DNA from 4 places in the Streptomyces sp. NBC_00178 genome. Region 4 is predicted to be linked to each of the others. Evidence: riboswitches for the same ligand, from Rfam matches in the RefSeq annotation. Region 4 holds a riboswitch; each other region holds the start of a gene.
What was found. A riboswitch is a leader RNA that binds a small molecule or an ion and turns the genes downstream of it on or off. The one in region 4 is predicted to bind cyclic di-AMP.

Region 1 (4,803 bases), 1.2 Mb from region 4:
GCGCGCGCATGTGCGGGAAGACGCCGTCCTCCATGCCGGTCAGGAAGACCACCGGGAATTCGAGGCCCTTGGCGGTGTGCAGCGTCATCAGCGTGACGACGCCGGAGCCGTCCTCGTCCTCGTCGGGGATCTGGTCGGCGTCGGCGACCAGCGCGACCTTCTCCAGGAACTCCGCGAGCGTCCCGGAGCCCTCGTCCTCGGCCCGCTCCTGCTCGAACTCAAGGGCGACGGAGGCGAGTTCCTGGAGGTTCTCGATACGCGTCTCGTCCTGCGGGTCGGTGGAGGCCTGGAGCTCGGCGAGGTAGCCGGTGCGCTCCATGACCGCCTCCAGCACGACCGCCGGTCCCGCGCCGGACTCCACGATCGTGCGGAGCTCCTCCATGAGCGTGTTGAACCGCTTCACGGCGTTGGCCGAGCGCGCCGCCATCCCGTACGCCTCGTCGACCCGGCGCAGCGCCTGCGGGAAGGAGATCTTCTCGCGCAGGGACAGTGCGTCGATCATCGCCTCGGCCCGGTCGCCGATGCCGCGCTTGGGCACGTTGAGGATGCGGCGCAGCGGGACGGTGTCCTCGGGGTTGGAGAGGACCCGGAGGTAGGCCAGGACGTCCCTGACCTCCTTGCGCTCGTAGAAGCGCACTCCGCCGACGACCTTGTAGGGCAGCCCGACACGGATGAAGATCTCCTCGAAGACCCGGGACTGGGCGTTCGTCCGGTAGAAGACGGCGACGTCTCCCGCCTTCGCCTCCCCGGCGTCCGTCAGCCGGTCGATCTCGTCGGCGACGAACTGCGCCTCGTCGTGTTCGGTGTCGGCGACGTAGCCGGCGATCCGGGTGCCGGCGCCGGCGTTCGTCCAGAGGTTCTTGGGACGGCGGCTCTCGTTGCGCTCGATGACGGCGTTGGCGGCGGAGAGGATCGTCTGGGTGGAGCGGTAGTTCTGCTCCAGCATGATCGTCCTGGCGTCCGGGTAGTCCTCCTCGAACTGGAGGATGTTGCGGATGGTCGCGCCGCGGAAGGCGTAGATCGACTGGTCCGCGTCACCCACGACACAGAGCTCACCCGGGGCGTCGGCCTCACCGGCGGGGCCGACCAGCTCGCGCACCAGGGTGTACTGGGCGTGGTTCGTGTCCTGGTACTCGTCGACCATGACGTGGCGGAAGCGCCGGCGGTAGTGCTCGGCGACGTCGGGGAACGCCTGGAGCAGGTGCACCGTCGTCATGATGATGTCGTCGAAGTCCAGAGCGTTGGCCTCGCGCAGCCGCGCCTGGTAGAGCGCGTAGGCCTGGGCCAGCGTCTTCTCGAAGCCGTCGGCGGCCTGACCGGCGAAGGTCTCCTCGTCGATCAGCTCGTTCTTCAGGTTCGAGACCTTCGCCGTGAACGACTTCGGCGGGTAGCGCTTCGGGTCGAGGTCGAGATCACGGCAGACCAGCGCCATGAGCCGCTTGGAGTCGGCGGCGTCGTAGATCGAGAACGACGAGGTGAAGCCGAGGAGCTTGGACTCGCGCCGCAGGATCCGCACGCAGGCGCTGTGGAACGTCATGACCCACATGGCGTTCGCGCGCGGGCCCACGAGGTCCTCGACACGCTCCTTCATCTCGCCCGCGGCCTTGTTGGTGAAGGTGATCGCGAGGATCTGGCCCGGGTGGACCCCGCGCTCGGCGAGCAGGTGCGCGATCCGGTGCGTGAGCACCCTGGTCTTGCCCGACCCGGCCCCGGCGACGATGAGCAGCGGGGACCCGGCGTGCACGACGGCGGCACGCTGTTCGGTGTTCAGCCCGTCGAGCAGCGCCGCGGAGTCGACGACGGGCCGCGGGGCACCGTCGCGGTAGTACGCGTCACGGGGCGGCGGCGGGCTGTCGAAGACGTCCTTGAACAGGCCCTCCGGCACCGCCTCGGGCGCGTGCTCCTCGGGGGGCGGTGGGGGGCCTTCCTCAGCGTTCTGGAGGCCGGTCAGGAAACTGTCGTCAAAGAGGCTGCTCATCGCTTCACGAGTCTAGGCGGCCGCACCGACAGCCCGGGCCGGATCGGCCGCACGGACCCCCACCGTGCGCTCACCGGCACGGCTCGCCCACGGTGCGTGAGTTCCGGAGGGCTGTACCGGCCCGACGGACCGGCCGGCGCAGAAGGTCACGGAAATGTATCGGGCATATCGGCCATCAACCTTCACAGGAGCACCACGGGTTGGTTAGCGTGCTCCGACGGGTGTCCCGAACCCACTTCAGGCGAACCACGCCGCACGGGCACCCCCGCCGAATCCGTGCTCCGCGAGGTGCCCGGAACCGGGGACCCACACGCATCACCGGGGTGAATCGGCCCGTCTCCACCGGGCCGTAGGGCAGCCTTCCGTTCCGCCCGAACCCGACAGCTAACCCGGTAGGCGGTCCACGGAAGGAGATGCCGGCCTTGGCGTCGCATCGCAAGCCGCGCACCCGGGTGCGCACGACCACCCCTGCCGTCGGTCTCACGACCGCGGCGCTCGCCTCCGTCACCCTGCTCTCCACCCAGAGCGCGACGGCGGCCCCGGCGGAGCCCAAGCCCAGCATCGAGGAAGTACAGAAGAAGGTCGACGCCCTCTACCGGCAGGCCGGTACCGCGACGCAGGAGTACAACCGGGCGAAGTCCGCGTCCGCCGAGCAGCGCTCCAAGGTGGACGCGCTCCTGGAGGCGGCGGCCCAGCGCGCCGACAAGCTGAACGAGACGCGCCGCGAGCTGGGCAGTTACGCCGCCGCCCAGTACCGCAGCGGCGCGATCGCCCCGACGGCGACGTTCTTCCTGGCGGACGACCCGCAGTCGTACTTCGACCAGGACCAGCTGATGGCACGGATGACCAGCCAGCAGCAGAAGACGGTCAACGAGTTCCGCACGCAGCAGAAGGAAGCCGCCGCGAAGCGCGTCGAGGCGACGAAGAGCCTGGAGACGCTGACCGAGTCGCAGGCCTCGCTGCGCACCAGCAAGCAGCAGGTGCAGACGAAGCTGACCGAGGCCCGGTCGCTGCTGTCGAAGCTGACCGCCGAGGAGAAGGCGCGGCTCGCCGAGCTGGAGCGCAAGAAGGAGGCGGAGGCCAAGCGCAAGGCCGAGGACCTGGCCCGGAAGCAGGCCGCCGCCGACAAGGCGGAGTCCGAGCGCGCCAAGGAGGAGACCGCGGGGCAGGGCACCGCCGCCGGCTCGGGCTCCGGCACCGGCTCGGACAGCGGCTATGCCTCGAAGGCCGAGAAGGTCCTGGCCTTCGCTCGCGCCCAGATCGGCAAGCCGTACGTCTGGGGGGCGACGGGCCCGTCCTCGTACGACTGCTCCGGGCTCACCCAGGCGGCCTGGAAGGCGGCCGGGGTGAATCTGCCCCGCACGACGTGGGACCAGGTCGAGGTGGGCACCCGGGTGGCGACGGCGAACCTGAAACCCGGTGACCTGGTGTTCTTCTACGACGACATCAGCCACGTCGGCATCTACAAGGGCGACGGCATGATGATCCACGCACCCAAGCCGGGTGCGAACGTCCGCGAGGAGTCGATCTACTACATGCCGATCTACGGAAGCGTGCGCCCGGCCTGAGGCACGCTCCTGCGGGAGCGCGACGGTCGCACGGCTCGCGGAGGCCGCACACGCGGGAGGGGCCCGGGGACGATCCCCCGGGCCCCTCCCGCGTCCGCGCGGACGCTCAGGTCCAGAGCGTGGCGATGAAGATGTTGGCGACGGTCAGCCCGCCGACCGCGGCGAAGGCGCCCTTGCCGGCCTTCTCGTCGTCGCGCTTCACGTAGACCACCGCGAGGATCGCGACCAGGATCAGGAGCTTGATCCCGATCTTGACGTTGTTCACGTGCTGGTCGTCGGCCTGGTTCAGCCCGACGAGGGCGATACCGGTGACGAGCATGGTGAGCGCGCCGTGCAGCATGGCGGGGACGAAGCGGGCCGTGCCCGCCTCCATGGCCTTCATCTGGGTGAGGAATCCGCCCAGCAGGGAGGCGATTCCGATGATGTGCAAGGCCACGAAGACATTGATGAGTACGTCCATGGCCGCAGCCTAGCCCCGGCCATATCAGCACTCTTCAGCCAGGTATGACTTAACGATGAGTTGACGCGAGGACTGCGCGAATTGCCGGACTCCGGTTGGATTTCCCGGTCATTCCATGGAAACGAAACTGCATCTGAGGGCAATAGCTGTCATTACGCCTCTTCCCCGTGCCCCGGGTTTAGCGTCACGTCCCAGGTGACCGATTCGTTACCGCCGCCCCCGTACCGGGCGGCACCCCGGTCACCCCGCCAGGAAATCCGGCGGCGGGCCACTCCCCCCTGTGGTGGCCCGCCGCCGGACCCGGGCGGGCCCGACGGTCTCCCCGGCGGGCAGTCGAACGGAAGGACGCACCACCCCCGTGGCCGCCCATCGCACCGCCGCTCACCGCAAGCCCAAGCAGCGCCTGTTCACCGGGCCTGCTGCCCGCACCGCCGCCACCCTCGCCCTCGCCGGCGCGGCGTCCGCCACCGCCCTCGAGGGTGCCGCCCAGGCCGATCCCCAGCTGACCCCGGCCCAGGTCAGGAGCAAGGTGGACCGGCTGTACCACGACGCCGAGACCGCCACCGAGCGGTACAACGGAGCGAAGGAGGAGGCCGCGGCGTCGGAGAAGTCCCTGGACGCCCTGCGCGACGAGGCGGCCCGCAGGACCGAGCGCCTCAACGCCGCCCGCGACGCCCTGGGTTCGTACGCCGCCGCCCAGTACCGCAGCGCCGGCATCGACCCGGCCGTCCGGCTGGCCCTCTCGTCGGACCCCGACGAATACCTGGAGCGCGCCTCCTTCGAGGACCGGGTGGGAG
Region 2 (4,803 bases), 2.6 Mb from region 4:
ACGCCGCCCGCCCGGTGAGCCTGGAGCGGCGGGCCTGGCGGCGGTTCTGGGACCGGTAGACACGGGCCGCCGTCTGCTCACCGAGCAGCCGCAGCCTGGTCGCGGTGGAGAACCGGTCGCGGTCCTTCCCGGCCATGTCTCACGCCTCCCGTTACGCACGTCCGTCCCCGCACACGGTACGGGACCGGATGCGGGGACGGACGGAGGCTGGTGCTCCGGACTCGGGCCGTCAGCCCTCGAAGCGGAACCGCGGGAACGCCGAACGGCCCGCGTACACCGCGGCGTCGTCGAGGATCTCCTCGATGCGCAGCAGCTGGTTGTACTTGGCGACGCGGTCCGAGCGGGCCGGGGCGCCGGTCTTGATCTGGCCGCAGTTCACCGCGACCGCGAGGTCGGCGATGGTGACGTCCTCGGTCTCACCGGAGCGGTGGGACATCATGCACTTGAAGCCGTTGCGCTGCGCGAGCTCGACGGCGTCCAGGGTCTCGGTCAGCGAACCGATCTGGTTGACCTTGACGAGCAGGGCGTTGGCCGAGCCCTCCTCGATGCCGCGGGCGAGGCGCTCCGGGTTGGTCACGAACAGGTCGTCGCCGACGATCTGCACCTTGGAGCCCAGCTTGTCGGTGATGACCTTCCAGCCGGCCCAGTCGTCCTCGTACAGCGGGTCCTCGATGGAGACCAGCGGGTACGCGGAGACGAGCTCCTCGTAGTACTCGGTCATCTCGGCGGCCGAGCGGGACTTGCCCTCGAACTCGTAGACGCCGTCCTTGTAGAACTCGGACGCGGCGACGTCGAGCGCGAGCGCGATGTCGCGGCCCGGGACGTAACCGGCCTCCTTGACGGCCTCGAGGATGAGGTCGAGGGCGGCGCGGTTGGACTCGAGGTTGGGAGCGAAGCCGCCCTCGTCACCGAGACCGGTGGAGAGGCCCTTGGTCTTCAGGACCTTCTTCAGCGTGTGGTAGATCTCCGCGCCCCAGCGAAGGGCCTCGGAGAAGGACTCGGCGCCGATCGGCGCGATCATGAACTCCTGGATGTCCACGTTGGAGTCGGCGTGCGAGCCGCCGTTCAGGATGTTCATCATCGGAACGGGCAGCAGGTGCGCGTTCGGGCCGCCGAGGTAGCGGAACAGCGGGAGGTCGGAGGCCTCGGACGCGGCGTGCGCCACGGCCAGCGAGACGCCGAGGATCGCGTTGGCGCCGAGGGAGCCCTTGTTCTCGGTGGCGTCCAGGTCGAACATCGCCTGGTCGATGAGGCGCTGCTCGGTGGCGTCGTAACCGACGAGCTCCGGGCCGATCTGCTCGATCACGGCGAGGACGGCCTTCTCGACGCCCTTGCCCTGGTAGCGGTTGGGGTCGCCGTCGCGAAGCTCAATGGCCTCGAACGCACCGGTGGAGGCGCCGGACGGAACAGCAGCACGTCCCGTGCTGCCGTCGTCGAGGCCAACCTCGACCTCGACCGTGGGGTTGCCCCGGGAGTCGAGGATTTCCCTGGCTACGACGACGTCGATGGACGGCACGAGGCATCTCCTTCTGGGATATGACACTGGATGTGCAGGGTCACTGTGGCCTTGCGCCACGAGCCTAACCGGCTCGGCCCGCTCCGTCGGCCGTCCGCCCGTCCCCTGGGACGAAAAAGGACCCAAGGACCTGCATTACGGGCAAATCTCCAGATATTTACTGGCTAGTAACTACAACAGTTGAACGCGCGCCCCCGCAGGAGTCCTCCACGGGGCCCCGCCCGGGAGCCCTCCGGGATCCCCTGAGCACGGCCCCGGCCCGGCACACAGGGGGGTGGGCGCGCCGGGCCGGGCCGTCGGGGCGGAGGAGGACCCCGTACCGCTCGTGACTACTTCAGGTGGAGCTGCTGCCCCGGGAAGATCAGGTCGGCCTTCTGGACGATGTCGTCGTTCAGCTTGAACAGCTTCTGCCAGCCGCCCTTGACCTTCTTCGCCTCGGCGATCTTGCTGAGGGTGTCGCCGGCCTTCACCTTGTACTCGCCGTCCCCCTTCTCGACCTTCTGGCCGGTCGGGGTGGTGACGGTCTCGCGCTTCTCGCTGCGCGAGGCGGGCTGCTCGGCCTTGCGCTCCGGCTGCGCCTTCGTCTCGGCCTTCGGCGCGGAGCCGGTGTCCACACCCGGGTCGACACCGTCGTTCGTCAGGCCGCCGGCACCGGCGCAGGCCCAGGCGCCCGGGCCCTGCAGGTCGAGGAGCTTCTCGGCGGCGGCGATCTGCTGGCCCTTGGTGGCCAGGTCGGCGCGGGCCGCGTACTGCGTACCGCCGGCGGCCGCCCAGCTGGAGGCCGAGAACTGCAGGCCGCCGTAGTAGCCGTTGCCGGTGTTGATGGACCAGTTGCCACCGGACTCGCACTGGGCGACGGCGTCCCAGGTCTCGACGGAGGCCGCGGAAGCACCGGTCGCGCCCATCAGCGGGACGGCGACGGCCGCACCGGTGACGCCAGCCAGGGTGGCTATGCGGACGGCCTTGGACGGGCGGCGGTGCTTGCCCTTGCTGGAAAGCAGCATGGTTCTCCTCACCGATGCCTACGAGGTGAGCTGTCGGGTTCGGGCCTGTGAGTTGCCCGGCCGACCGCACTCGCGGACGACTTCACCCCCAGCCGGTCCTCAGCCGTCCTCGGACGGCCGGGTCCCGGCACTTACCTGGGTCCCCCGCTCCTGCCTACGGCGCTTTACGCGTCGTTCCCCCCGACCGACGGCAGGATTCGGCGTGACGGTCGAAGGTGCCCGCGGTGCGAGCGGCTCCGACCGTAATCACACACAACCCCTACATTCAAAAATGGGCATAACGGTCAATCAGCGCCTTAGCGAGCAGCGCGGCCGGCCGTTCACGCAGGTCGGAGCGGATATGGACAGACCGGGCGTACATGACACCCCAGTTGAAGCAAAGAGACCCATGTCTCACTTACGCATAAGTGGACATAGGCCTCTGAACTACCCCTGATTTCGGGGTGTTTTCGTGCTTTTGATCAGTTGGCGGCCGGGACCTCCGCCGGCGCCTCCGCCGACGTCCCGCTCGCGTCCCCGCCCAGGCCGAGACCGAGGTCCAGGCTCTGGCCGGGGAGGATCAGGTCGGGGTCCGAGCCGAGCTCGGCCTTGTTGGCCTCGTAGAGGGCGGGCCACCCACCGGGCAGGTCCTCCGTGTCGGCGATCGCCCAGAGGTTGTCACCCTCCTGGACGGTGTACGTCCCCTCCGCACCCTGACGCCCCTCGGTGGCGCCGCGCGAGGCGTGCCTGCCCGACTCGCGCGCCTCGGCGGCCGAGGACGACTCCTCGGTCGCCTCCGGGGCGGGGGCACCCCGGTGCTTGCCGGCCTTGGACCCCTCGGCCTTCGGCGCGCCGGACGCCTCGGCCGACGGCGTCGCGGAGGGCGAGGAGCCGGACGTGTCCGCCTTCTCACCCTTGTCCGCCTTACCGGCGGACGCGCTCTTGCCGGCCTCGCCCTTCGCGTCCGCGCCGTCCTTCTCCTCCGCGGAGGAGGTGGCGGACGGGGTCGCGGTCTCCGTCGGCTCGGCGGACGGCTCGTTGCCCGGATCGATGCCCGGCAGCGCCCCGTCGAGCGCCAGCCCGGAGATCACCGCGCAGCTGGGCCACGCCTGGGGGCCCTTGTCCTCCAGCACCTTCTCGGCGACGGCGATCTGCTGCGAGCGGCTCGCGAGGTCGGCCCGCGCCGCGTAGGCCGCGCCGCCGTAGGCCGACCATGTGGCCTCGGAGAACTGCAGGCCTCCGTAGTAGCCGTTGCCGAGGTCGGCGCTCCATATGCCGCCGCTCTCGCACTCGGCGACGCGGTCCCACGTCGAGGCGTCTGCGGCCTGCGCGCCACCGGCGCCGAGCAGCGGGATGGCAATCGCCGATCCTGTGACGCCTGCGGCGACGACGATGGCGGGTGCCTGACGAGGGCGACGGTGTCTGCCGTTCGCGGAGCCCATGGGATTGCCTTCCGTGTGACTGACATGTGACGGGTGAGTCGAACGGTGAACCTAGCCCTACTCGAACGTGTGTCACAAGTCGATGCAGCGGAGATCACGTGAAAGTCACAGAGTTGACAGAATGTCACCTTCCGCCGGTGTATGACCGGGACCGAACTCCACGGGAAGCGTGCGCAGTCCACGCATGATGAGGCCGCCACGCCACCGCAAATCGGCATGATCGACGGCGAGCCGCAGGTCAGGGAGCCGTCTCAGCAGGGTCGCCAGAGCCACCTGCCCTTCCAGGCGGGCCAGCGGCGCCCCCAGGCAGTAGTGGATGCCGTGACCGTAACCGAGGTGCTGGTTGTCACTCCGAGCGAGATCCAGGGTGTCCGCATGCTGGAATCGCCCTGGGTCGCGGTCGGCCGCCGCGAGCACCACGAGGACGGGGTCGCCCGTCGCGATGACCTGCCCTCCCAGCGCCACGGGTTCGGTGGCGTAGCGCCATGTGGCGAGCTCCACGGGCCCGTCGTAGCGCAGCAGCTCCTCGATACCGGTGGCGAGCAGTCCGGTCTCCCCCGCCGCGAGCGAGAGCTCCAGGCGCTCGCGCTGCGACGGGTTGCGCAGCAGCGCGTGGATCCCGTTGCCGATCAGGTTGACGGTTGTCTCGAAACCGGCGAAGAGGAGGATGAAGGCCATCGCCGCGGCCTCGTTCTCGGTGAGGTGCTCACCATGGTCGCTGGCCTTGATCAGGCCGGAGATGAGGTCGTCGCCGGGATTCTCCCTCTTGCGGTGGATGAGTTCGGCGAGGTAACCGCGCATCTTCTTGACGGACCTGGCCACCCCGCCCCGCGGGCCGCCACCGTGGCGGATCATCATGCCC
Region 3 (4,803 bases), 710 kb from region 4:
GTCGGAATCGTCGGTCTGCGCGAGCACCTGGCCGAGGCCCGGCGGCTTCGCGCCGCGCTGCCGTCCGAGGTCTACCTCTGGGTCAACGCCGCCGAGGGGCACACCTATACGGACGAGGAGGCGGCCGACTGGACGGCCCTGGACCCGCTGTTCCCCTACAGCAGGCATCCCCACCGCTCGGCCGGTCTGCCCTGCCGGACCGGTGAGTCCGTCGTCTCGGTGGACGGTGACGGGACGGTGAGGCGCTGCCACTTCGTCCGTGACGAGCTCGGCAACCTCTACGACGGCAGCTACCGGGACGCCCTCGGTCCGCGCGGCTGCCCACGCGACGTGTGCGACTGCCACATCGGCTACGTGCACCTGGAGACGCTGCCGCTGTACGACGTCTTCGCGGGCGGTGTGCTGGAGCGGATACCCGCCCGTCCGGTGCGGATGCCGGCGCCGGCCGGGCCCGTGTCCGCACCGGCCGGGCCCGTGTCCGCGGGACCGGCCCGGCCGCTCCTGCCGTTCGTCAGCAGTCGCTGAGAAGCCGACGGGCTGTCACAGCGGCAGCAGGTCGGGGCGTTTGGCCTCCACGTGGTCACCGGAGGACTCACCGCGCAGGCGCCGGCCGATCCACGGGACGAGGTACTCCCGCGCCCAGTTGATGTTGTCGCGACGCACTTCCAGGGTGCCGCGCTGCGCCTGCGGGGGCCACGCCTGATCGGGGTCGGCCGGCACGTCGAGTCCGAGGACCTGGGCGGCGCGGAGCGCGACCCGGGTGTGCCCCTCGGGCGAGAGGTGCAGCCGGTCGTTGTCCCAGGCCCTGCGGTCCTGCACGGACCGCAGGGACCACAGGTCCAGGACCGGGCAGTCGTACCGGTCGGCGATGGACCGGACGTGTGCGGTGTAGGTGGCGATCTTGCCCCGCAGGTGCCGGAGCACCGGGATACCGCGGGTGTCGAAGCCGGTGGTCACCATGACGGTGCCGACCGCCTGGGTGAGGTCGGCCACCGCGCGCTCGAAGCGCTCGGCGACGTCGTCCGGGTCCGAGCCCGGGCGGAGGATGTCGTTGCCGCCCGCGCAGAAGCTGACCAGATCGGGGGCCAGTTGCTTGGCGCGGGGCACCTGTTCCTCGACTATCTGGTCGAGGAGTCGTCCGCGTACGGCGAGATTGGCGTACCGGAAGATTCCGTGCGGGTCGTCCACCGGGCCGGCCATCGCGTCGGGGACCGGGAGCTGGTCCGCGAGGAGAACGGCGAAACGGTCCGCCCAGCCGACGAGCCTTCCGTCCGGACCGGGGTCCCCGACGCCCTCCGTGAAACTGTCGCCGATCGCCGCGTACGACCCGATGATGCCTCGTCGTCTGTTTCTCGAATCGTCTGCCACAAGGGATTATCCTGCACCCTCGAATGTGACCTACGCGACCGTAATAAGGGGTTGACGGGTGGTGACAAAGACCACCCGGTCAGGTTTTGGTAAAGCCGGAATAAGCCGAGGGGCGATGCGCCGTCGCGCATCACCCCTCGGCCGGACCCCTGGGTCATGTCCCTCAGATGGTGACGCCGTGCGAACGCAGGTAGGCGATCGGGTCGACGTCGGAGCCGTAGCTCGGGCCGGTGCGGACCTCGAAGTGGAGGTGCGGGCCGGTCGAGTTGCCGGTGGTTCCGGACAGGCCGATCTGCTGGCCGCCGGTGACGGTCTGTCCGGCCGAGACCTCCAGCGAGGACAGGTGCGCGTACTGGGAGTACATGCCGTCGCTGTGCTGGATGACGACCTCGTTGCCGTACGCACCGCTCCACCCGGCGGAGACGACGGTGCCGGGTCCGATGGAGCGGACGCTGGTGCCCGAGGCGGCCTGGAAGTCGGAGCCCGTGTGGTAGCCGCTGGACCAGCTGGCGCCGGCCACGTGGTACTGGGTGGTGACGGTGGGGTGCTCGACCGGAGCCGCCCAGCCGGAGGCGGTGGCCTCCGACGCGGCGGTGGTCTTCTCGGCCGGAGCGGCCTTTGCGGCCTTCCCGGCGGCGGGCGCGGCCTTCGCGGCCGGCTTCGCGGCGCCGGACGCCTTGGCGCCGAGGGTCAGCTTCATACCCGGGACGATCAGGCTCGGGTTGCCGCCGATGACGTCGCGGTTGTCCTTGTACAGCTTCTGCCAGCCGCCCTTGACCTTCTTGGCGGTGGCGATCTTCGCGAGGGAGTCGCCGGAGACCACGGTGTAGGTCTTCGGGGCGTCCTTCGCGACGGCGGCGGGCGCGCTCCGGGTGACGGCGGCGGACTTCACCGCGGGGGACGCCGGCTCGGCCGCGTGGGCGCCGGTGGCGCCGATCAGCGGGAGGGCGAGTACGGCGCCGCCGGCCCCTGCGGCAAGGATGCCTCGGGAGAGCGGACCGGACTTCTTACGACGGTGCTTGCCGTGTGCGGGCATGGGGAATTCCTCTCCGGCGCCTGCGAGGTGAGCTGTCGGGTTCGGGCTGGAGATGCCCGGCCGCGTGGTGACGCGTCTTGACCCCGAGCCGTTCCGGATCGCTCCGGCCGGCGACTTACCTGGTTCCCCCGCTCCTGCCACGCGTGAGTCGGTGCGGATTCCGGGCGGCGGCAGGATTCGGCGTTCCGTCCGGATTGAGCGTGACCGTAGGCGAGCGAGGACTCGGGTAACAAGCCTCGGATTCCCGGCCGGAATCCCCGATTCAATTCCGTTATGGAATTCCCGTCACACTCCGTGGATTACGGATCTTGGTTTTCCGTGAGGCGTCCGGAATACCCACGGGCACCTTCACCACACACCGTCACGGATATGATCCCGCTCACCCGCCTCCCCCCATGTCCCGCACAATCAGGGCATGTTCTGGTAAATGCACCAATACGGACATCGCGCTGCCCGCTCCTCCGCACAGGGCGATACGGCGGGGACGCGACGCGTGCGCGATGCAGCCATGTCGTATCGTCGCGAGCGTGTCCCGTCGGCGAGCGGCGCCGGCGCCAGACCCTCCAGGAGCCCTTGTGACGCAGCTGCCAGAGGTCCCCCCGGCCGGCCCCGAGCCGACGGACGTGGACCTGACCGGTGTCCGCAACTTCCGCGACGTCGGCGGGCTCCCGACGAGCGACGGCCGCACCGTCCGCTTCGGGCGCCTCTTCCGCAGCGGCCACCTGGCCCACGCGACCGCGTCCGACACCGCATTCCTCGCCGGGCTGGGCCTGCACACGATCTTCGACTTCCGCAACGCCGCCGACCACAAGCTCGACGGACACGACGTGGAACTGCCCGGCGTCCGGAACGTCAGCATCCCGCTCTCCGACCCGGCCGACGGCGCGGAGTTCTGGCGGCTGGTGCGCGACGGGAACATCCAGCAGCTGCGCTCGATCCTGGCCGACGGCAAGGGCACCGAACGCATGGTCCTGTCCTACCGCTCGATCATCACGGACCGGACGGCCGAGCACAGCCGGGTCCTGCACGCGCTGGCCGAGGACAGCGTCCCCGCACTCATGCACTGCGCCGCGGGCAAGGACCGGGCGGGCCTGTCGGTCGCGGTCTCGCTGCTCGCGGTCGGCGTCGAGAAGGAGGCCATCGAGGCCGACTACCTCAAGTCCAACGACGCCCACCGCCGCTACAAGGTGCACCGCAGCGACACGTCTCCGGTGGGCATGTCGGAGGAGGTCATGGAGCTGCTCAATCCGCTCTTCGGCGCCCACCGCGAATATCTCGACGCGGCGTTCGCCACGATCGAGGAGACCTGGGGCAGCACCGACCGCTACCTCCTCGAAGGGCTGAAGATCAGCCACGAGACGCGCGAGAAGCTGCGTGGGCGCCTCGTCGAGGGCGCCTGACGGCGACGGGACGGGCCCTGCCCGGCCGTGGTGGGAGACGGGCAGGGCCGGCAGTCGGCTCTCAGCCCTTGCCCGCCACGGTGAAGAGCAGGAAGAGGAAGGCCGCGACGACGTGTCCTGCCACCAGGTAGGCGATGAGCCGGATGACGACCCCTCGGGGCATCCGCCGCTCCTGTGTGTCCCCGTCGTCCCCCGGCCGGGGGCGCGGGGTGAGCGGGTCGTAGTACTCGGAATCGGACATGTCAGCCCTTCCTTGCGGCCCCTGGGAGACCGGAGCGACGGCACTGCGGCCTCCATGAGCGGCCGAAGCGGGAACGATACGTGGGATCAGAGCCGGACCGCGGGGCCGAGGCACAGCTCGGCGGCCGGGCTCTGGAGCAGTGTGTGGACGAACAGCAGGCTCGCCCCGCCGCGGCCGAGCGCCGCGATCCGGTGCGGGGTGAGGGAGTCGAAGTGGGCGCTGTCGCCCACGCCGAGGTCGTGCACGGTTTCCCCGAGCACGACCCGCAGCCGCCCGTCGAGGACGTACAGCCACTCCTCGCCGGGGTGGACGCGCACGAGTTCGCTCTCGGTGCCGTGGGGGACGTGGACGCGCAGCGCCTGCATGGCGCGTCCCGAGCCGCCGGCCTGCCGGTAGAGCCAGCCGCCGGACCCGTCGCCGAGTGCGTCGTCGATCGGTCCGCCACGGACGATCGCGTCACGTTCCGGCGGCATCTCACCCAGGAGCTCGGAGACGGTCGTACCGTAGATCCGGGCGAGACCGAGCAGCATCGGCAGCGAGGGCTGGCGGCGCCCGGTCTCGAGCCGGGAGAGGTGGGCCGGGGAGAGTCCCGCCCGCGCGGCGGCGCTCTCCAGGGTGAGACCGCGGTCGCGGCGCAGCTCGCGCAGGCGTGGGGCGACGCCCGGAAGGTCGTCGGCCACCCCTCCGTCAGGAGGATTCATGCCCCCATTGGGCCAGGAACTTTCCCCTGAGGCAACTTTATTGCCTCAGGGGCAAAA
Region 4 (4,803 bases):
CGTACGGGATGCGGAGACCGCGCTGGCCGGACCCCTGCCCGAAGGCCTCCTGGAGGCGACCCAGTTCAGCTTCCTGGGGCGCGGCTGGACGGTCGGACTGGCCAACGAGGCGGCGCTCAAGATGAAGGAGGCGTCGCTGTCCTGGACCGAGTCGTATCCGGCGATGGAATACCGCCACGGGCCCATCAGCATCGCCACGGCCGGGACCGCCACGTGGATGTTCGGCCCCGCGCCGGAGGGCCTGGCCGAGCAGGTACGCGCGACGGGTGCGCGCTGGGTGGAGAGCGATCTGGACCCGCTGGCCGACCTGGTCCGGGTGCAGCGCCTCGCGATCGCCCGCGCGACCGCTCGTGGTCTCGACCCGGATCTGCCGCGCCATCTGACCCGGTCGGTGGTGCTCGACGGGACGGACGCGGCCTGACCCCGCGTCACGGCACGGCCGTGCACCGGGGCTCGCACGGAGCCCCGGTGCGCGGCCTGGACGGCCTGCCGGTCAGCCCTCTTCGAAGTGGGCGTCCAGCGCGGCGTCCAGTTCGGCCGTCCACTCCTTGAGGCGGCTCCGGGAGTCGGCCTCGACCTCGGCGTTGAACCAGCGGCGGCTCGACAGGTGGACCGTCACGGTGAACCGGCGCCCGAAGCGGCCCGTCTTGACCTCGACCGCGCCGATCTCCGGCCAGTCGAACTCCGCCTCCTGGTCGTCCAGCTGGAAGCGGACTCCCTCGGCGTCCACCCGGATGGATCCGCGCCGGTCACTGACCTCGAAGACGGGTCCTTCGCCGGCGGCACGCGGCTCGTCCGCGCCCGCGGCAGTCCCCTCGTCGTCGGCGATGACCGCCCCGCCGTCCCGCACCGCGTCACCGGGAGCCCCGGGGGCGTCGGCCCGGTCGTCGGCCGGCTGCCCGGGCACCGCGTCCTGGACGTCGGCCGTGTCCGGGACATCCGTCCCGTCGGCCTTGCGGGCATCCTCCGGTACCGCGTCGGCAGCCTCCGCATCCGCCTCCGTCCGCGCGGGGGCAGGGGCCGTCAGGCCTGGGATGTACGCCGGGTCTGTCCCCGCGGCGAACTCGGGCTTGGTGTTGGAATCTATGCGCTGCTCCACGGCGGGCAGTATGGACGACGAACCTGTACGAAACCAGTCGACCGGGGCCCGGAAGACATGACGCAGGTGCCGGACCACCCGCGTGGGGTGGTCCGGCACCTGCGCGCCCGGCCCGGCGCCGTATGCGGGAGAAGGGTGGTACGGGTCCCGCCGGACCCGTACCACCCTTCGTTCCCGCCCTGCCTCACACGCCGGGTGCGGGAGGGTTACGCGTCACCTGAGGCTCAGTAGGCCCCGAAGACGTTGTCGATCGAGCCGTAACGGTCGGCGGCGTAGTTGCACGCGGCCGTGATGTTGGCGACCGGGTCGTAGCTGTCCAGCGACGTGCCGGGCACGTGGTAGGCCTGGAAGGTCGGGTCGATGACCTGCAGCAGACCCTTGGACGGGATGCCCGCAGCGGCGTTCGAGTCCCAGTTGTTGATGGCCATCGGGTTACCGGACGACTCGCGCATGATGTTGCGGTGGATGCCCTCGTAGGTGCCGGGGATGCCGTGCTCGGCCATGACGGCCAGCGACTCCTTGATCCAGCCGTCGAGGTTGTTCGTGTACGCGGTCCGCTCGGCGACGGGGGCCGCGGCAGCCGGTGCGCCCTGCGCGGCGAGCTCGGTGTTGGCGCGCTCCGAACGGTCGGCACGGCCGGAAGCCCTGTTTTCGGTCCTGTCGGCCTTGTGGGACTTCGCCGGCTTGTCCGCGGACTTCTTGGCGTGCTTGCCGCCGAGGGTCAGCTCGAGGCCGGGGTGAATGAGGTCGGGGTTCGATCCGACAACCTTCTTGTTCTCCTCGTAGAGGGCCTTCCAGCCGCCGTGGACCGAATGCTCGCGAGCGATCTTGGCGAGGGTGTCGCCGACGACGACGGAATAGCTCTTGGGCGTGGCGTGCTTTGCGGCAATTCCCTGTGCGGACAGGGCAGTCGACGTCACCGTCTTTTCAGCGGCGGCCGGCTGGGCCGGGGCGGCGAAGGCACCGGTCGCGCCGATCACGGGCAGCGCGAGAGCGACTCCACCCGTGGTCACGGCGATGACGCCGCGCTTCAGCGAACTGGTCCTGGAACGAGGGTGCTTGGAAAAACCGGGCATGCTGAATTCCTCTCCGTCGCCTGCGAAGTGAGCTGTCGGGTTCGAGCTGGAGATGCCCGGCCGCATGAGCATGCGACTTCACCCCGAGCCGTCCCGGATACCGGGTCGGCACTTACTTGGGTCCCCCGCTCCTGCCGTACGAGAAGTGGTCGGGTAACCGGACGGCGGCAGGATTCGGCGTTCCATCCGGAGTGAGGGTGACCGTAGGCGAGAAATAGCGAAAGGAACAAGCCCGAAGTAATGATCCAAATTCAAGCGCAAGATCGAATTTCGTGAATTCATGTAATCCATCGCACACGGCCCCTTCCATTCCTCTTGGCGCGCAAGGGAACCGGCGAGCCCGTTCCGACGTCAGGGGGGTGCGGGGTGACGCTGGTCACTGAGTCCGATAAGGGCGTTTTGTTCCCTATCGAAGGTCCCCAGGTCACACGAAATGGCCTTTTATGGATTACGGGATCAATTACAAATAAGGGAGTAAATCGGGCATAAGGCTCACTCGTACCCGATGCAGGCATAGTGGGTGCGGTCCCGTGGAACCGATCCCGCATGACCTACAGCCCTCAGTTCCCGAACCCGCGGATCACCGTGCTGCCCGTCCAGGCCGGCGACCCGCCGTTCCGCATCGTGGAGATCGACGGAGAGGTGATCGGAACGGCGACCGAGGTGACCGACGTGCTCCTCGCCGCGGCCGCGGCCGGAATCCCCGTGCACGACCTGGACGACCCGGCTTCCGTCCGGTGGGTGGGCGGCGGCAAGCTCAGCTGGCGGCTGCACTGAACGCGGCGCGGCACGCCACCACGACGGGGCGCGGCGCGTGCGCCCGGCACCGCCGCGGACGCGGCCCGCGGACCGCCCCGGGTACCGCACGGACCCGACCGCCCTTCAAAGCCGTGCAGACCCGGGGCGGGTGCACCGGCATCCCGCTGCGGCGACGGCCGCGCCTCAGGGCCGGAGCGTGTCCGTCACCCCTCGTGGAGGGACGCCCCCGGAGCCGTGGCCCGCAGCAGGCCGAGCGTGGCGTCGAGTGCGGCTTCCAAGTGCGTGACCCGGCCGGTGGACATCAGGATGGTCACTCCCCCCTGCACGGCGGCGAGGAGCGCCGCCGCCGTCCGGTCGGCGTCCAGTCCCGCGTCCATCTGTCCGCTGTCCTGCATGCGCCGCACGCCGCGGCGGAGAGCGGACTGCCACTGGTCGATCAGCCGGGCGGTGAGCACCTGGGCGGCGGGGGTGGCCCGGCCCAGTTCGGTCATCAGCACGCCCAGCGGGCAGGTCACGCCCTGCTGCTCGTACCGGCGGACGACCGCGTCCCGCCAGTCCTGCCACGCCTCCCAGCTGCCCAGATCACCGAGGTGCGGCTCCTGGTCCTCCAGGACGAGCTCGGCCTCACGCGCGGCGACGGCGAGCAGCAGTTCCTCCTTGCCGCCGGGGAAGTAGTGGAAGATCTGGCTCTTGCTCGTCGAGGTGCGCGCGCGGATGTCGTCGAGCGTGGTCGCCGCGGCGCCTCCGGTCCGGATCTGCACCGCCGCACCCTCGACGATGCGCCTGCGGGTGGCTTCCCCCTTGGCGGTGAGCCGCAACTCACCGGGCTTCACGGACGGCATCCCGGCACCTCCAGTACTGGACTGTCCAGTCCACTCTAGTGCGGCGGTGCGGCATCCGGCCGTGGGGTCGGCGGTGCGTGTCGCGGAAGGACGGCCGGAGGCGGCCTCGGGGGGCCCGGCGGCACGCCGGTCCCGCGCCCCGGATCTCCCGTCCGTCGGCGCAAAGGCGGCGGGGCCTCAGGTCATGAGTCCGGCGGCCACCGTCGCGCCCAGCTCCCAGCACGCCTCCTCGTCGGCCTTGCCCGGCTCTCCCGTGAGGGTCACCGCCTCGGCCGCACGCCGCCAGCCGAGGCCGGTGGTGATCGCCTCGATGCCCCGGACGGCGCCGGTGACGTCGTTGCCCCCGTGCACCCAGAAGCCGAAGGGGCGGCCCTTCGTCTCGTCCAGGCACGGGTAGTAGACCTGGTCGAAGAAGTGCTTGAGTGCTCCGGACATGTACCCGAGGTTCGCCGGCGTGCCGAGCAGGTAGCCGTCGGCGGCGAGTACGTCCGAGGCCGTGGCGGAGAGCGCCGCCCGCCGCACGACCCGTACGTCCTCGATACCGTCGGCGGTCGCCCCCGCGACCACGGCTTCGAACAGCGCCTGGCAGTTGGGCGACGGCGTGTGATGCACGATCAGCAGAGTGGCCACACCCCCGAACCCTGCCGCCCCCGGCGGACGTACGCAAACCGGGGTCCGCGACTCCCGCCGGGGACCCCGGTCCACCCCGCCGTCTCAGGCCTCGGCGCGGAAACCGCGCAGGCGAAGGCTGTTGCCCACGACGAACACGGAGGAGAGGGCCATGGCCGCTCCGGCGATCATCGGGTTGAGCAGGCCGGCGGCTGCGAGCGGGAGCGCCGCCACGTTGTAGGCGAAGGCCCAGAAGAGGTTCGAGCGGATCGTGCCCAGAGTGCGGCGCGCGAGCCGTATGGCGTCGACGGCGGCCCGGAGGTCCCCCCGCACGAGGGTCAGGTCCCCGGCCTCGATCGCCGCGTCGGTGCCCGTGCCCATGGCGAGGCCCAGGTCGGCCCGGGCGAGCGCCGCGGCG

Region 1: it holds a riboswitch for cyclic di-AMP, as region 4 does, so the genes downstream of both, OHT61_RS19795 (C40 family peptidase) here and OHT61_RS24925 (LysM peptidoglycan-binding domain-containing protein) in region 4, are expected to answer to the same signal.
Region 2: it holds a riboswitch for cyclic di-AMP, as region 4 does, so the genes downstream of both, OHT61_RS13150 (transglycosylase family protein) here and OHT61_RS24925 (LysM peptidoglycan-binding domain-containing protein) in region 4, are expected to answer to the same signal.
Region 3: it holds a riboswitch for cyclic di-AMP, as region 4 does, so the genes downstream of both, OHT61_RS28050 (M23 family metallopeptidase) here and OHT61_RS24925 (LysM peptidoglycan-binding domain-containing protein) in region 4, are expected to answer to the same signal.

What each region holds. Positions count from the first base shown of each region.
Region 1 covers NZ_CP108143.1:4,493,448-4,498,250, reverse strand. Annotated here, with positions in the region: gene pcrA (DNA helicase PcrA) at 1-1,978, opposite strand, end outside; cyclic di-AMP (ydaO/yuaA leader) riboswitch at 2,235-2,393, shown strand; gene OHT61_RS19795 (C40 family peptidase) at 2,392-3,546, shown strand; gene OHT61_RS19790 (hypothetical protein) at 3,653-4,006, opposite strand; gene OHT61_RS19785 (C40 family peptidase) at 4,365-4,803, shown strand, end outside.
Region 2 covers NZ_CP108143.1:3,070,760-3,075,562, forward strand. Annotated here, with positions in the region: gene OHT61_RS13140 (FtsB family cell division protein) at 1-136, opposite strand, end outside; gene eno (phosphopyruvate hydratase) at 230-1,516, opposite strand; gene OHT61_RS13150 (transglycosylase family protein) at 1,846-2,520, opposite strand; cyclic di-AMP (ydaO/yuaA leader) riboswitch at 2,521-2,692, opposite strand; gene OHT61_RS13155 (LysM peptidoglycan-binding domain-containing protein) at 2,982-3,941, opposite strand; gene OHT61_RS13160 (cytochrome P450 family protein) at 4,047-4,803, opposite strand, start outside.
Region 3 covers NZ_CP108143.1:6,416,080-6,420,882, reverse strand. Annotated here, with positions in the region: gene OHT61_RS28060 (STM4011 family radical SAM protein) at 1-525, shown strand, start outside; gene OHT61_RS28055 (SGNH/GDSL hydrolase family protein) at 541-1,368, opposite strand; gene OHT61_RS28050 (M23 family metallopeptidase) at 1,532-2,404, opposite strand; cyclic di-AMP (ydaO/yuaA leader) riboswitch at 2,409-2,568, opposite strand; gene OHT61_RS28045 (tyrosine-protein phosphatase) at 2,980-3,804, shown strand; gene OHT61_RS28040 (DUF6126 family protein) at 3,866-4,045, opposite strand; gene OHT61_RS28035 (helix-turn-helix domain-containing protein) at 4,132-4,746, opposite strand.
Region 4 covers NZ_CP108143.1:5,701,960-5,706,762, reverse strand. Annotated here, with positions in the region: gene OHT61_RS24935 (SIS domain-containing protein) at 1-421, shown strand, start outside; gene OHT61_RS24930 (hypothetical protein) at 494-1,099, opposite strand; gene OHT61_RS24925 (LysM peptidoglycan-binding domain-containing protein) at 1,324-2,175, opposite strand; cyclic di-AMP (ydaO/yuaA leader) riboswitch at 2,178-2,365, opposite strand; gene OHT61_RS24920 (hypothetical protein) at 2,722-2,952, shown strand; gene OHT61_RS24915 (TetR/AcrR family transcriptional regulator) at 3,138-3,776, opposite strand; gene OHT61_RS24910 (flavodoxin family protein) at 3,954-4,406, opposite strand; gene OHT61_RS24905 (heavy metal translocating P-type ATPase) at 4,491-4,803, opposite strand, start outside.